Regions from separate parts of the Priestia sp. D3YE.R1 genome, predicted to be linked through region 3. Evidence: riboswitches for the same ligand, from Rfam matches in the RefSeq annotation. Region 3 holds a riboswitch; each other region holds the start of a gene.
What was found. A riboswitch is a leader RNA that binds a small molecule or an ion and turns the genes downstream of it on or off. The one in region 3 is predicted to bind ZMP and ZTP.
Positions count from the first base shown of each region.

Region 1: it holds a riboswitch for ZMP and ZTP, as region 3 does, so the genes downstream of both, ACOZIR_RS13315 (APC family permease) here and ACOZIR_RS21295 (phosphoglycerate dehydrogenase) in region 3, are expected to answer to the same signal.
Region 2: it holds a riboswitch for ZMP and ZTP, as region 3 does, so the genes downstream of both, ACOZIR_RS18310 (phosphoribosylaminoimidazolecarboxamide formyltransferase) here and ACOZIR_RS21295 (phosphoglycerate dehydrogenase) in region 3, are expected to answer to the same signal.

Region 1 covers NZ_JBLTHW010000002.1:193,921-199,437, forward strand. The annotation lists gene ACOZIR_RS13295 (alanine/glycine:cation symporter family protein) at 1-125, shown strand, start outside; gene ACOZIR_RS13300 (sodium:solute symporter family protein) at 156-1,655, opposite strand; gene ACOZIR_RS13305 (DUF3311 domain-containing protein) at 1,655-1,858, opposite strand; gene ACOZIR_RS13310 (cupin domain-containing protein) at 2,217-2,816, opposite strand; ZMP/ZTP riboswitch at 3,202-3,280, shown strand; gene ACOZIR_RS13315 (APC family permease) at 3,337-4,932, shown strand; gene ACOZIR_RS13320 (DUF5105 domain-containing protein) at 5,114-5,517, shown strand, end outside.
Region 2 covers NZ_JBLTHW010000002.1:1,192,523-1,198,039, forward strand. The annotation lists gene ACOZIR_RS18285 (carbohydrate kinase family protein) at 1-65, shown strand, start outside; partial or broken gene ACOZIR_RS18290 (maltose acetyltransferase domain-containing protein) at 142-701, shown strand; gene ACOZIR_RS18295 (hypothetical protein) at 1,189-1,446, opposite strand; gene ACOZIR_RS18300 (cysteine hydrolase family protein) at 1,591-2,127, opposite strand; gene ACOZIR_RS18305 (cysteine hydrolase family protein) at 2,376-2,954, shown strand; gene ACOZIR_RS18310 (phosphoribosylaminoimidazolecarboxamide formyltransferase) at 3,085-4,251, opposite strand; ZMP/ZTP riboswitch at 4,300-4,378, opposite strand; gene ACOZIR_RS18315 (hypothetical protein) at 4,547-4,729, opposite strand; gene ACOZIR_RS18320 (GerAB/ArcD/ProY family transporter) at 4,873-5,517, opposite strand, start outside.
Region 3 covers NZ_JBLTHW010000003.1:583,328-588,844, reverse strand. The annotation lists gene ACOZIR_RS21305 (DUF6143 family protein) at 532-1,074, opposite strand; gene ACOZIR_RS21300 (hypothetical protein) at 1,318-1,779, opposite strand; gene ACOZIR_RS21295 (phosphoglycerate dehydrogenase) at 1,904-3,103, opposite strand; ZMP/ZTP riboswitch at 3,272-3,350, opposite strand; gene htpG (molecular chaperone HtpG) at 3,562-5,439, shown strand; gene ACOZIR_RS21285 (tubby C-terminal domain-like protein) at 5,470-5,517, opposite strand, start outside.

The sequences.
Region 1 (5,517 bases), on a different contig from region 3:
CTCAGCAGAAAAAGGCAGGAAAAAATCCAGTCTTTTATAAAGATGCGTTAGAAAACAATCAAAATATTGAATGTTGGGAGAGAGAATCGACTTCCTCCCCTTCTGGAAAAGAGAATATTATCTAAAAAAAGTTCAGCCAATTGGCTGAACTTTTTTTATGCGTTTTTCTTTAATTCAGTTTGCGTAGTGCCTTTAGAAAATAATGTTTCTTTCACGCCATTTGTTGCTGCTTTGGTTTTTGCAGCAAAGATTGGATTTAAAATAACAACTACGAGTACGTTAGATAATAATCCCCAGAACCCTTCATAAAGACCAAATGAATTTCCTGTGGCATGGACGGTAAACGTTACAACCAGCCCTACTACTAATCCAGCAATCGTACTTTCTTTCGATTGATTTCTCCAAAACAGGCTGATCACGATAGCCGGGAAGATTTGTACCATGCCGGATACCCCTAGTAACTGTAGGGAAACAAGTGCTTGAGGGAATAATAAACCGAATAAAAGTGCCAGTCCAATAACAACAAAAACCATAGAACGAGTAACCATTGTTAATGTTTTACCCTGTACATTTGGATTAATTAAATCTCTAAATATATTATTTGCAAATAAGTTAGACGCTCCGATAGCCATGATAGAACATGGAATTAATGAAGCAAGAGCAATCGTTGCATAAGCTAACCCTTGGCCAATGCCGCCATATGAATATTGAATTAAGGTTAATAATGCTAATCTAGGATCCGTTGTATCTTGAGGCAATACTTGATAAGCAATAAACCCTAAGAAGATGACTAGAATTAAAACAATATTGTAAAGAGGTAAGAAAACAGCATTTTTACGAAGCGAATCTGCACTTTTAGCAGTGAAAACACCTGTAGCAGCGTGGGCCCACATGAATAAAGCTAAAGCAGATACGAGTGATGCTGTAATAAACCATGGAATGCCTTTAGGTCCTTGTGTTGGGATCGTTAATAGCTGAGGTGCATCCTTTGCAACATTGTCAATCATGTTGCCCCAGCTTCCAAAATGCATAATTGGCAGAGAAACAACCATGAATAACATAATCGCCCATACTAAAATATCTTTAATAATTGCCGTATAAGTGGGACCTTTAATTCCGCTGAAAAAGGTATAAAGAGCCACAAGAAAGAACGAAAGAATAACGACAGCTTTTACGTTAATGTAGCCAGTTCCTGCAACGCGAAGAGTATCTTGAATACCGCTAAGCTGAAGATCGATATATGGAATGAGCATCAATACACCTACTATGGCAATTAAAGAGGAGAGAAATTTACTGCTAAAACGTTCTCTTGCATAATCAGCAAGCGTCGTAAGTTTGTGCTTTTTAGCAACAGTCCAAAGTTTTGGAAGAAAAAAGTATGAAATTAAAAAAGCTAAAACAGAGTAAGGAATGGCAAAAAATGCGATGCTTCCTCCTTGATAAGCTGTACTTGTAAGACCTAGGAATGTATAAGCAGTATATAAATCTGCTCCTACTAAAAGCCAGACGAGCAGGCTTCCAAAACGTCTTCCCCCTACAGCCCACTCTTCAACGGAGCTTCTAGATGATTTGTCACGTCCTGCTATAAAGCCAATGGCGATAACGACAAGAACAATTGCTGATGTGATTAAAAGTGCGGTTAAATTTCCTTGCATTATTCAATGTCCCCCCAAGATTTTTGTAAACGATAAATGATAAATGTACACACAGGCGTTAAGAAGACCCATAAAAATAACCATAAATGCAAAATAGGTAATCCAAAAATAATTGGATGAATGTTATTTACAAAAGGTAAAAAAGCGAATTGAGCAATAAACGGAATGATGAATAAAATAAATATTATGAATTTTCTGTTCAATTTTTACTCCTCCTATAAAATTTATCTAACAATGTTCACTATGATAGCAAGTCTGACATAGTAAAGCAATAAGTTTTTTGAAAATTTCGTTATAAATTATGAAAATTTTTTTAGAAAAACAAAAAAAGAGCATGATGAGAAGAAGATATTTGAAATGATTAGGGAAGAAAAAGCAGGGGAGAACCTAAGCACAGTTGCCTTTGAAGCAAAAAAAGAATGGAAAAGAAGAAAGTTAGTTTTCTCGATGAGATAAAGTATATTACTATTGCATCAAAGAAAAAGAATTTGTATGTTCAAATAAAGATTTATGGAAGCTATAAAAACGAGCAAATAAAAAAACTAGACAATAAGTGCTTGTCTAGTTCCACCACTCTGTCAATGGTCCTTTGTCGCCATAAACAGGATCCGTTGTAGGAATAGGTACTTGTGCAATTTCATCAAATACGTGAGGGCGATCGGTTTGTTTTCCTGTTCGTAAGTTGTAATCCATGCCCTCTGGATAAGCTCCAACCACTTTAAAATCAGCAGTTGACTGCAGACGCATATGCCCTGTACCTGCAGGGAGTACGAGTACATCCCCAGCATGAACCACGATATTTTCTCCCATATGTCCACCTAGTTTTAAACGTGCAGATCCGCTAATTACACCTAGTGCTTCATGAGAATTACTGTGGTAATGGTGAAAATCATATATGCCGCCTACCCAGCTGTTTTTCCAGTTGTGAGAATTAAAAATGCTCTCTACTTTCTCTTTCTTACTAATAAATACGTGTTCATACAACAAAACTGGAAGACGAGGGTGATTTGGAATGGTTCCGTCGTCATCAAAATAAAGAACTTTTACATTTGCATAATTCATAAGCATCCCTCTAACAATCTTTTTTCGTAATTTTCCCTGTTTTTTGCTTGCGTAAACAGAGAAGTTTGCTCGAAGTACTTCATTCGTTGCGAAGTGCATGATATGTAGGTGTTAACGTTTTCCTAAAAGAAGTCTCCCACTTCAAGCGCAGCTAAGTGGTGGGAACTTCACTTTAGTATCTTTTCTTCATATTGTATATAAGTAAAGGGTCTAGTGCAAGAATTCTATGGATATATAGATGTTAATTCGTATTTTGTAAATGAATAATATATATTGGAATAATTTAAGGAAGGGGATTTGCTTATGAGTTAAAAGAATCAAATGATAAGTAAAGTTAGGGTTTCAGTTCTTTTTTGTAATTAAAAAGAGGTTTTTAGGAGATTAATTTTGAATTTTACGAATAATTTATTATTTTTAAAAACTAATGTAAACATTTTTGTGTATTGAGTAATAGTAATGAATGTTATATACTGATAAAAAATATATTCCTATATGTGACTGGCGCAACATGGATGACCATGGGGGAGCATATAGCGTATAAGCCGCGCGCCTGGGCAAACACTTGAGAAAATTTCGCAAGTGTTTTTTTTATTTTCCTAGGGAAGAGGAGTAGATTTGGATGAGCAATATGCAAAGGAAGATGGGAACATTTGCTTTAACCATGACAGGCATAGGTTCGATTATCGGTTCAGGATGGCTGTTTGGCGCATGGAAGGCAGCTCAAATTGCGGGACCCGCGGCTATTTTTTCATGGGTTATTGGAATGGTGGTTATTTTGACCATTGCCCTGTCATATGCGGAACTGGGCGCGATGTTTCCACAAGCAGGGGGAATGGTTAAATATCCTCAGTATTCACACGGATCATTTATTGGGTTTTTGGCTGCTTGGGCTAACTGGATTTCAATTGCTTCAACGATAACAGTGGAGGCTATTGCATCTGTGCAATATATGAGTACTTGGCCGTGGAAATGGGCGCGCTGGACTCATGAATTAGTAGACAATGGCATTTTAACGTCCAAGGGGTTGGCAGTTGCGTCTCTGTTATTGTTCGTTTACTTTTTTGTGAACTATTGGACGGTAAACCTCTTTGCTAAAGCAAACTCATTTATTACGATTGTTAAATTAATTATTCCTGGTTTAACGGCAGGGGCTTTATTTTTTGCTGGTTTTCATAGCGGGAACTTTTCAAGTGAGCATGGAGTTGCCCCTTATGGGTGGGCCAGTGTTTTAACGGCAGTGGCAACATCAGGTATTGTGTTTGCATTTAATGGGTTTCAAAGTCCTGTAAATATGGCAGGAGAAGCAAAATCACCTAATAAATCGATTCCGATAGCTGTAATTGGTTCAATTTTTATTGCTGGAATTGTATATATTATATTACAAATTGTTTTTATCGGAGCAGTAAGTCCGTCATCAATTGCGGATGGATGGAATCATTTGAATTTTAATTCTCCTTTTGCTGATTTAGCGATTGCGCTTGGAATTAACTGGCTAACAATTGTGTTATACGCAGATGCATTTGTTTCTCCTTCAGGCACAGGTGCTACGTATACGGCAACTACTTCTAGAATGTTATACGGGATGCAGCAAAATGGATATTTGCCAAAGATATTTGGTACTCTTCATCCACTTTACAATGTCCCGCGCCCAGCTATGTGGCTAAATTTAGCAGCTTGCTTTTTGTTTCTCTTTTTATTTAGAGGATGGGGTGTCTTAGCAGAAGTGATCTCAGTAGCGACGCTTATCTCTTATATTATGGGCCCTGTAGCGCTTATAACATTAAGAAAAACGGCTTCACACTTTTACCGTCCGTTTTATTTAAAAGGGGCATCAGTTATTGCGCCATGCGGCTTTGTTTTTGCTTCTTTGACGCTTTACTGGGCAAGGTGGCCACTTACAGGTGAAGTGATCTTTATTATGGCAATTGGCCTGCCAGTTTATTTTTATTACCAAGCGAAAAATAAATGGGTGGGCTTTAAAAAAGAATTTTTAACCGGGGCTTGGATGCTTATCTATTTAGCGTGCATGATTTTTATTTCCTACATAGGAAGCGAAAAATTCGGAGGCAAAAATATTTTGCCTTTTGGATGGGATATGCTAGTGATTGCTTGCGTATCGTTAGCTTTTTATTACTGGGGAATTAAAAGTGGAAAACCTAACCGATATATGAAAGAAGCTGAACAAATCAATCAAGAGAATTTTCAATCTAAATAAAAAATACGAGCACGAGCGGGTGCTCGTGTTTTTTTATTTATGGAGAATTTAGACTTAGTTTTTATCAAAATATTGTAAAAAATATAGATTTTAAGGTTTAAGGATTTACACAGAGGGAACCTTTATTTGGGATAAAGTTCTAAAAAAACAAAATAAAGGGGATTGGGCAGCTGTGAAAAAAATGAATGTTTTAGCTTTGGTTTTTGTACTTATGCTAGTATTAGCGGCTTGTAACAGTTCTAAGGAAACGGGAGGATCCACTTCGGCTAAAAATAAGGTGATTGAAGCATCTATTGACAGCGCTTCTTATATTTTAGTAGACAGTGATGAAGGAGCTACAAGTGAAGAAAAAGGGCTGTTGAAAGTCGATTTGAAAGTGAAAAATGTATCCAAAAACAGTATATCCTTATCGGATTACGACGGTGTGTATTTATATGAAGGAGATGAACAATTATCTCCAAAAACGGGAGTGAACAGTCGGGAACTTGGACTAGAAAGCAGTTCATCTGACAAGATTGGCGCTGGAAAGCAAAAAAAATTAACGTTTGTCTTTGAAGTTAAAAAAGATAAAAAGTACAAAATTGG
Region 2 (5,517 bases), on a different contig from region 3:
ACGCAGCACCTGGAAAACAACATATAATGAATTTTATTGCTACTCGAAGAGGCAGATTAGCATAAGAAAATATGTATTTATAATTAGGAATTAGTATGAAATTCACGATATAAGAAAGGGTTAGAAGAAAGGGTTTAAATAATGAGGACTGAAAAAGAAAAGATGTTAGACGGAGAAATGTATAATCCTGCAGACGCGCAATTAAGAAAGGATCGAGAACATGCTAGAAGGCAGGTTAGAATATATAATGAAACTTTAGAGAGTGAAGATAATAAGCGTATTAAATTATTAAAAGGTTTATTCGGTTCTACTGGGGAAAACGTATATGTTGAACCAAATATTAGAGTTGACTATGGCTATAACATATTTGTTGGCGAAAACTTTTTGCAAACTTTGATTGTGTCATCCTAGATATTTGTGAAGTGAGATTTGGAGATAATTGTTTACTTGGTCCCGGTGTACATATCTATACAGCAACTCATCCAATTGACCCAAATGAACGGAATTCAGGAAAGGAATATGCAAAACCAATTATTGTTGGAGATAACGTATGGATTGGCGGGAGTTCAGTGATAAATCCAGGAGTGTCGATAGGAGACAATGTGGTTATTGCATCTGGCTCAGTAGTGACTAAAGACGTACCCAACAATGTAGTGGTGGGTGGTAATCCCGCAAAAATCATTAAAAAAATTGGAAATTAAGGATATATGGATATTTCACTAAATTTTAGAAACAGTACTCTAAATGAAATTTGAATTTCTAACTTATTAGTTAATTGGTGATTAAATTGGATATATGGATGGGGAAAATTAGAGATTATAATCATTTGGGTCATTATTTAGGGACATATCTTATGATATGCCCTTTTAATATGGCTAATTTTCATCTTTTTTTCACCATTAAATGATAAATTAATTGCTAATAGTATATATGGAGAAAACATGTTATTATGTTTCTGCACATGCATTTTAATAGTAAAAAGCCACCTGTCCTGCAAATACTGGGTGGCTTTTTATTTTGTTAACGATAATAATTACTTTAACACTCTATAATAGATTTAAATATCTTGTCCGAAAAGTATACGTTTGTAGTTAACATAAAACGGCTCATCGGCACAAAGAAGCCTTTAAGAGCCTTTTATCTTAAATGCTTTTTTTCTATTCTTTATATTTCTAAGTCAAATACTAATTATGAGAAAAGATTTTCAACAAAGATAATCCATCCAGTAAGTACAATTAATACGGCACTAAGTATAGTGGTTAAAACACTTCTCACAGCTGATTTGAAATTATGCACTCCAAAGAAACCTATAATACCAACTAAAAATACAACAATTGCTACATAAAAATTTAATCTTAATAATGATGGATGAGCAAAAGTAATGAAAGTCAGACAGACACTTAGCAATGAGAAAACGAATGACCAAAGGTTTATCGCTTTTGTCATCTGAATTTATCCCCTTTATCTATAAAATCTACTGTATTATCTCATATTTATAATCTACAAATCTAGTTACCATAATCACAGTTCCAAGAACAAAAAACAGCCTTTAAATGGCTGTTTTTTTCCTGTGATAAGTTATTTATTAGCTTAAAATATAATTTCGTTTACTTGTTTTAGTGTAACGAATCTGCCACCTAGCATATTATTATGATGTTCTACTATTTTAGAAGCTGAAAGCACAGCCGTATCAAATGTGCTATGGGCATCTTTTACTAAGATATTCTCTTTATAACCTAAGCTATATGCTCTTCTACAAGTAGTATCCAAACAAAACTCAGTTTGCATACCTGCAATGACTAATTTTCCGATTTCAAGTTCCTGAAGTTTTTTATATAAAGTTGTTTGATAAAATGCGTCCCAAGAAGATTTTTGAATAACTGTGTCTGTTGGTAGGGGGCGAACATCCTGATGGATTTCCCATGTGACTTTTCCTTCACTAAGCATACTATCCGAACTAGGGTCTGTATGCTGGATATAGATAATTGGTACGTTAGATTGATGCGCTTTTTCCCTTAGAGAAGTAATATTTTGAAGCACTTGCTGTTCATTCCATAAAGATCCACCTTCATAAGAAAACATGATGTTTTGAACATCTATAAGCAACAAAGCTGTTTTTTTACTCATTTGATTGTATCCCCCTATTGATTTTTGTGGTAAAAAATTCAAAATAATATTATATCAAATTAAAATCCTATATTATATAGCTTGAACTTACGAAATCTATCCTTCTTCGAAGTGCATATAGTACGCACCAATAGCCCATATAATAATGATTCTAAGAAGTTTATATACTTAAATAAAATTCTTATTTTTAATTCACCAATCTAACATAAATGTTAAAATATGTAGAAAAGAGTAGAGGAGAATTACATATGAGAAAAGGTTTCAGCAATACGGCTTTAATTATTATCGATGTTCAAAGGGCTTTTGAAGATGAAAAGTGGGGGATAAGAAATAACCTTAATGCTGAAGACAATATTCAAGTTCTTTTAAAGACATGGAGAGAAAAGAAATACCCAATTATACATATTCAGCACTTATCTGATAACGACCATTCGATTTTTCATTCTAGTAAACTAAGCTCAGATTTTAAAGATGTTGTATTCCCAGCTGAAAATGAACCGATCTTTAAAAAGAAAGTAAATAGTGCATTTATAGGAACTGGACTCGAAAAATATTTAAAAGAAAACCAAATAGAAAAGGTTGTAATAGTAGGGTTAACAACTCCACACTGTGTCTCAACTACTACTCGAATGAGTGGTAATTTAGGATTTGAAACGTACTTAGTATCAGATGCAACAGCTGCATTTGCAATAAAAGGGGCAGACAATACGTATTATTCAGCTGAACAAATACATAATGTGTCACTAGCTACTTTAGACAATGAGTTTGCTACGGTTTTAACCACAAAAGAATTAATCCAAACTTTAGCCCAAGAAATAAAGGCTTAATACTTTTGTTTTAACTATATACAATATACAGAGTTAGTTAACGAAACACAAATTTTTGGAAAGGTCATAAAAGAGCCAGTTCCCTTATAAGGTCTTGGCTCTTTTGGGCTAATTATATTTAATTCATAGCTCAATGATGGAATACACGTATGCCTGAATGCGCCATAATCATTCCATATTCATTTGCTGCCTGTGTAACTTGTTCATCTCGTAAAGAATTTCCTGTTTGAACCACATACTTAACGCCACTTTGAGCTGCACGATCGATATTATCACGGAACGGTAAAAAAGCATCGGATGCATAAGAAACGTCTTTTAATCTTTTTAGCCATTCTTGTTTTTCACTCTTACTTAGCCTAACTGGTACCTCTTCAAAACACCTTTTCCATTGTTCATTTTCTACTTCAGTAATATCATCATTCAGCCATCCATCAATTGCATTATTCACTTCTACACGAGAAATACCTTCTTTGAACTTCATATTAAGAGCTCTTGGATGTTGTCTTAACCACCAGTTATCAGCTTTTTCAGCTGCCAACCTTGTACAATGAATACGGGACTGTTGTCCAGCACCAATTCCAATCGTTTGGCCATCTAAAGCAAAACAAATAGAGTTTGATTGTGTATATTTCAATGTAATAAGAGCAACAAGAAGATCCCTCTTTGCATGATCAGGGATATCACATTGAGTCGTAACAATATGATTAAAAATTTCTTTCCCAATCTGTACATCATTTCTTTGTTGTTCTAGAGTAATGCCAAATACCGTTCTTTTTTCAATTAGATCAGGCACATAATTTAGATCAATCTCTAAAATTAGATATTTTCCTTTCTTTTTCTGTTTCAAAATCTCTAGTGCTTCTTGAGTGTAGCTTGGTGCAACAATCATATCAGAAACCTCTGTTTTGAGGAGATTAGCTACAGTTATATCCACTTCATCACTAAAAGCAGCACAATCTCCAAATGAAGACATCCTATCTGTCCCACGCGCTCTTGCATAAGCAATGGCTAAAGGAGACAGCTCTAGGTCTTCAACAAAATAGGATTCAGTAAGTGTCTCATTTAGTGGAGAGTACACAGCTGCACCTGCTGGACTTACATGTTTAAAAGAAGCTGCTGCAGGTTGATCAGTAGCCTGTCGAAGCTCCCGAACCAGTTGAAAAGCGTTTAATGCATCTAGAAAGTTAATATAACTCGCTTCTCCATTTAAGATTTTAATAGGAGTGTTCTTAGCATTCTGAACTTTAGCTTTACTTTGATTTGGATTCATCCCATATCGTAAACCAATTTCTTTCACTTAAAAATCTCCTTTCTAAATAAAAAAAGTATTTGAACTCATGTTCAAATACTTTGCCCAGGCGTACGGCCGTTATCTATGTGCTTCCTCATGGTCCTCCATGTTTACGCCAGTAACACATAGTCTGTTTTATAATAAAATTTTACATAATAAAATTAATTTTAACAATACCTTTATCCAAATTTTACTTTTTTTATTATATATCATATACAAATCTAATTTATATAACAGAGCTTATCGGAAATCAAATAGGCAGAAGCCTTTTTAAAATAAAAAGCTTCTGCCTATTTGGTTTTTATTTAATATGGTTAGCATATGGATCGTATATTCCAGTTAACAATAGAATGCTTGTAAATAAGGCAACTGTTCCTACTGCCAATAATGTACTACTTACAATTCTATTCTTTTGCTTACGTGAGAATATCCCCCATAAAATAAAGATAATTGCAACGAATATTAATATAACTCCTAAGCCCATATTCAAAATTCTCTCGCCTCCTGGAATATAATAACATATACCTTTGTTTCTAGTTACCATAATATTTCTTCTCGGTAATCAAAAAAGCCCTTGGCATTTGTTTAAATTCAATGGCTTTGAAATATAGCATAGTCGTTATTATATTACATTTGGTTTCGATCTATTTTTTTCCTGAAACCATTACGAACCATGGAAACTAAAAACATTAACAAGGGTATAAGCAGATGAAAACCAATGAAATAATAGTGCAAAACGTCATGACCTTCTTCTAAATGTTCTGGAAAACTGGAGGCCATGGTCATGGATAAAAAGATGACAATTCCCCCGGTTGGTAAAAGAATTTGTTGACGATTGTTTAACTTGAATAAATCCACTATTCCGATGACAGCCCCATACAAAAAGATAGAGACTTTAAAAAACACTGTCAGCAACATCGTAAACACAACAACCGCATCGAGTCTTTCTATAAAATCTAAAAGGTTCACCTTTCCAATGGTTACTAACGTCGGAAAGACGGATCTTTTTGTTACATCAACACTAAGAACGGCAATATTTAAGCTTGCTGTCCAACTTAAGATCAGACCACTTGAAACGATGGCAGATAGCCATACTCTTTTCACTAATTTAGGTCTGTTTAAATGAGGGAGCAACATTGTAAAGGCAATCATTTTACCAAAAGGAAAAAAGAAAACGTCTCGAAAAGCCACCTTTAAAGGTAGTTTCCATCCATTTTCAAGAAAGGGCTGCAACTTATGAAAATCAACATTCCCTGAAATAAAAATAAAGAA
Region 3 (5,517 bases):
TAAATAGTTTAAAAAGCTTGTTTAACATTGTTCCACCTCATATCTTTCATTAATACATTCAGTATGACTAATTTATATGAAGCCAGTATGAATTGAAACTTAAGATAATGTGAATGTAGACATTAACGTGAGATGTTAAGCACGCTTATACCCTGGACGAAAAGGTTACTTCATTCTACAAAGAGGTGATTAGTATATCAGCTGTATTTGGCATTCGTTCTATAACAGTCGTCTTTGTTATTCGTTTTGCTATTGTACTAGGTAGCTTAGTTTTATGTATTCTCGCTTTAATCCTTGAGTCATCAACATCCTTAAATACTATTCAAACCGCTTGTGTAGTTAGAATTATCCTTTTGCTTGCTTTGTTTTTCTTTGGTGATATCCATAATCAAACGAAAAAACGCAAGCTATAAAAAAGAACTTTGTATGCTGCTGCAAAGTTCTTTTTATAAACACTTACTGTTTGTTAAGGACTGTATTAAATATGAAATAGCTCATACACTTCTCATACAATCGCTAAGACCTATTCAGTTAACAATTCTTCTTACGTTTTTTTTCAAACCATCCATATGCAATTTCAGCTTTAATTTCTTTATTTCCCGGAGAAACTAGGAAAATAACGTATGAACCGTTGTTTGGAAAGATAAATTTACCATCTTCATCACTTACTAATGTACTTTTCGGCGGAACAACACGGTTAAATACGTTTACCCCTTTGGTAGGAAAGCCTTTTACCATTTCTGCAAATTTAATTTTCCCTTTTGGCTTTGAACGTATTGTAGTATTCGCTGGACTCACATTATCCGAAGTTGTTCCTTTTCCAGGCGGGATGGAGTTAAACCAAATTTCAGCAGTAAAAGGTTCGTTGGAATAGTTAGTGATAGTAAAAGCATTCACAAATAAATCTACTCCGGAGCCGGAAGGGTTAACTAACCCGCCCCAAGCATTTCTATTTCCACCAAAACGAATAGGCTCAGTTTGTCCAACAAAATAGTCTCCTTTTAAAGATTGATATAAAGGATTAGGTATATTAACGGCTTTAATATACGGTTTGCTCGACTCGTAATTCGACATACAATCATCTCCTTTCTGTAATATATTATTTTATGAGGGTTTTCTATAAATGCTTGGACATATTCATATAGAAATATATTTAATCTTTATATAAACTCAAAAAGATAGACCCGGTACTGAGCCTATCTTTTCCTATCGCTTAATGCCCTCGTCGACTGCTGGTGTATAAACGGATTGCTTTTTGACTTTATATTCCGACGCTTTTTTAATACTTCTACTATCACTTCTTAAAGTAGTAATCACCTATTCTTTTGTAGTCATAGAATGAAGAATCCTTGCCCTTTTTTCGCAATATTCAACAATTTCATAACAGGTTGTGAGAATATCATGTCTAGACAGTTCTATTTCATCAAATACAAATTTTGAAAGCTGCTTCTGCAGAATCTCCAGCTTTTTGCTGTCTTCTTCATCGATCCATAGCCCTTCCGTAATACACACATCTGCTAGTTTGTTAATAGATTGAGCCGTCCAGTTTAAGCCGGCTGAAGAAACAGTTTTTGTAAGTAAATCGTTTTTTATAGCTAGAATAACTTGACACACATGGGTATAGGCATCAACTTTCTTTTGGATAAATGCTTTGCGAAGCTCTTGTTTGTATTGCTCTTTCGACATCGTTATAGCTACGACAGAAGTAATAAATGTTCCTGCCAGCGCGATGAGCGACCCTATCAAAATTCCTATCATTTCTCCTGACAAAACGTTCACCTCTTTAAAGGTATTTCTATATGATATGAGAATGAAGGAAATGATATGAGGTAAACACCATGTAAAAACAGCCCTAACTTTTCTAAGTTAGGGCTGTAACACTGAAAATATGATGGTAACGAAATTAGATAATACGACTTGTAATAATTCCTTCAATTTGACCAATTTTTTCTTCTAGCTCAGGCACAATCTCGTCGCTTACTTGATTGTCAATATCAATCATTGTATACGCATATTCACCGCGGCTTCTGTTCACCATATCTGCGATGTTTAAATTGTAGTTTGAGAATACTTGTGTAAGTTGTCCTACCATATTCGGCACGTTGTGATGGAAAGCAGCTACGCGTTTTTTCCCAGTGTAAGGAAGAGATGCATTCGGGAAGTTCACTGAATTTTTAACGTTTCCTGTTTCTAAGAAATTTTTCACTTGACGTGCTGCCATTACCGCACAGTTTTCTTCTGATTCTTGAGTTGATGCCCCTAAGTGAGGAATTGGCACAACATTTTTCATGTTCAAGATATTTTGATTTGGGAAATCTGTAATGTATCGTCCAACTTTTCCACTTTCAAGAGCAGCTTTCATATCTTCTTCGTTTACAAGCTCACCCCGTGAGAAGTTCAAAATATGAACATCTGGTTTCATGATGCTAAACGTTTCTTTATTGAAAACACCTTTTGTATCTTCCGTTAATGGAACATGAACCGTAATATAGTCAGATGCTGCAAATAGTTCTTCTAGAGACATTGCACGCTGTACGTTGCGAGACAAATTCCAAGCTGTATTAACAGAAATGAATGGATCAAAACCAATTACGTCCATATCTAAATCAAGCGCGTCGTTTGCTACAAGAGCACCAATTGCACCTAAACCAATAACGCCTAATGTTTTGCCTTTGATTTCTTTTCCAACAAACTGTTTTTTACCTGCTTCAACTAACTTAGGAATTTGATCACCTTGGCCATCTAATCCTTTTGTCCATTCAACTCCAGCAAATAAGTTACGAGAAGAAGCCATAATTGTAGTTAAAACCATTTCTTTTACTGCGTTTGCATTAGCTCCTGGCGTATTAAATACAACGATACCTTGCTCCGTGCAAGCGTCCACCGGTATATTATTAACCCCCGCTCCAGCTCGTGCAATAGCTTTTAAATTTTGGTCAAATGCCATGCTGTGCATGTTAAAGCTACGCACGACAATAGCATCTGGATTTTCGCTGTCGTTGTCAATTTGATAACCTTCTTGATTAAAAACATTTAGACCTTTTTGTGCAATGTTGTTTAATGTTTTGATTGTTTGTACTTTTTCCAATGTTAATGTGCTCATTTTGTACTCTCCTCTGATTATCATCGTAGTTTTACACGTTTTTACCTTTGGATAAAGGAACTTCATTTTTAATTTTTTTAAAAGTCTGGTTTTTTAGCCTACATGTCTGATAACTTCTATATCCTCTCCCCCTAAACAGAAAGAGGTAAGAGATATGTATTAATCCCTTACCTCTGCCCAGGCGAACGGCTACGTCACTATATGCTTCCTCACGGTTATCCGCGTTTCGCCAGTCACATATAGTCTTTGAAATTAAGTATATTCTAGCAAACTCTTTCAGAACGTTCAACCTTTTTTTTAAAAGTTTGCTTTTTTCAGTCTAATTTTTAATCTCTTTGGTGAATCTCCTAATATATTGACAAATACCCCAATACATGTTAAATAAGAAGAGTGATTAGCACTCTATCAACTCAAGTGCTAATTATTTTATAAGCCCTATTTGGAAAGGAGAACTTCTTATGTCAAAAAAAGAATTCAAAGCCGAATCAAAGCGATTATTAGAGATGATGATTAATTCCATCTATTCTCAAAAAGAAGTATTTTTGAGAGAACTTCTATCAAATTCAAGTGATGCAATCGATAAAATTTATTACAAAGCTTTAACAGACGACTCCTTGCATTTTAACAAAGAAAGCTACTACATAAAAGTAACACCAGATAAAACTAACCGTACCTTAACCATTACGGATACTGGAATTGGTATGACGCAAGAGGAGCTTGAAAGCAGCTTGGGCACAATTGCAAGAAGCGGTTCTCTTGCGTTTAAAAACGAAAATGAAACAAAGGACGGACACACGATTATCGGCCAATTCGGCGTTGGGTTTTATGCTGCGTTCATGGTAGCAGATGTCGTAACGGTGATTAGTAAAGCTTTAGGCAGCGATAAAGCCTATAAATGGGAATCTACTGGTGCTGATGGTTATACAATCGAGCCGTGCGAAAAAGAAACGGTTGGAACTCAAATCATTTTAAAAATTAAAGAAAATACAGAAGATGAAACATATGATGAGTATCTAGAAGAATATCGTTTAAAAGAGATCATTAAAAAGTATTCAGACTTTATCCGCTACCCGATTAAAATGGACATAACGGAAAAACGCCCTAAAGAAGGTTCTGATAACGAGCTAGAAGATTATACAGAAGAACAAGTTATCAACAGTATGATACCGATCTGGAAGAAAAACAGAAATGAATTGACTTCAGAAGACTATGAGCAGTTTTATTCAGAAAAGCGCTACGGATTTGATAAACCGCTCACTCACCTTCATATTAATGTGGATGGAACGATTCGCTACAATGCCATTTTATTTATTCCAGAAAATAGTCCGTTTGACTACTACTCAAAAGAATTTGAAAAAGGACTTGAATTGTATTCAAACGGCGTCTTAATTATGAATAAATGTGCAGATCTTCTTCCAGATTACTTTAGCTTTGTAAAAGGTATGGTAGATTCTGAAGATTTATCTCTTAATATTTCACGTGAAATTTTGCAGCAAGACCGCCAGCTTCAGCTGATTGCCAAAAACATCGGCAAGAAAATCAAAAATGAATTAAAAAGCTTGCTTAAAAACGAACGTGAAAAGTACGAGAAGTTTTATGAATCATTTGGCCGCCAGCTGAAGTACGGCGTTTACAGTGACTTTGGCAGCAACAAAGACGTGTTAAAAGACCTGCTTTTATTCTATTCTTCTACAGAGAAAAAGCTCGTAACACTAGATGAGTATGTATCGCGCATGCCTGAGGATCAAAAGTATATTTATTATGCATCAGGCGAATCGTACGAACGAATTGAAAAGCTTCCTCAAGCAGAATTGGTTGCAGATAAAGGGTACGAAATTCTGTATTTTACAGAAGATATCGATGAATTTGCGATTAAAATGTTAATGACGTACGAAGAAAAAGAATTTAAATCTGTTGCAAGCAGTGACTTAGGTATTGAAGCAGAGGAAGAACAGCTCAATGAGTCTGAGGAAAGAGAAAACAAAGAGCTATTTGACTATATGAAAAAAGCTTTGGCGGAAAAAGTAGGAGATGTGCGCGCGTCTAAGCGTTTAAAAACACATCCCGTTTGCTTATCAGCTGATGGTGAAGTAACGATTGAAATGGAGAAAATTTTAAGTGCTATGCCTGACAATCAGCATGTGAAAGCAGAAAAAGTGTTAGAAATTAACGTAAATCATGATGTATTCGCCTCTTTAAAAGATGCATTTGAAAAGGATAAAGCGAAATTAGACCTTTATACAAATCTATTATATAACCAAGCTCTTTTAATTGAAGGCTTATCTATTAGTGATCCCGTTGAATTCACAAATGATATTTGTAAAATCATGATATAAAAATCAGGCGCAGAATCATTCTGCGCCTGATTATATGTATGACATAATAAAATTAGTTATATAGTAAGAAGCGATAAA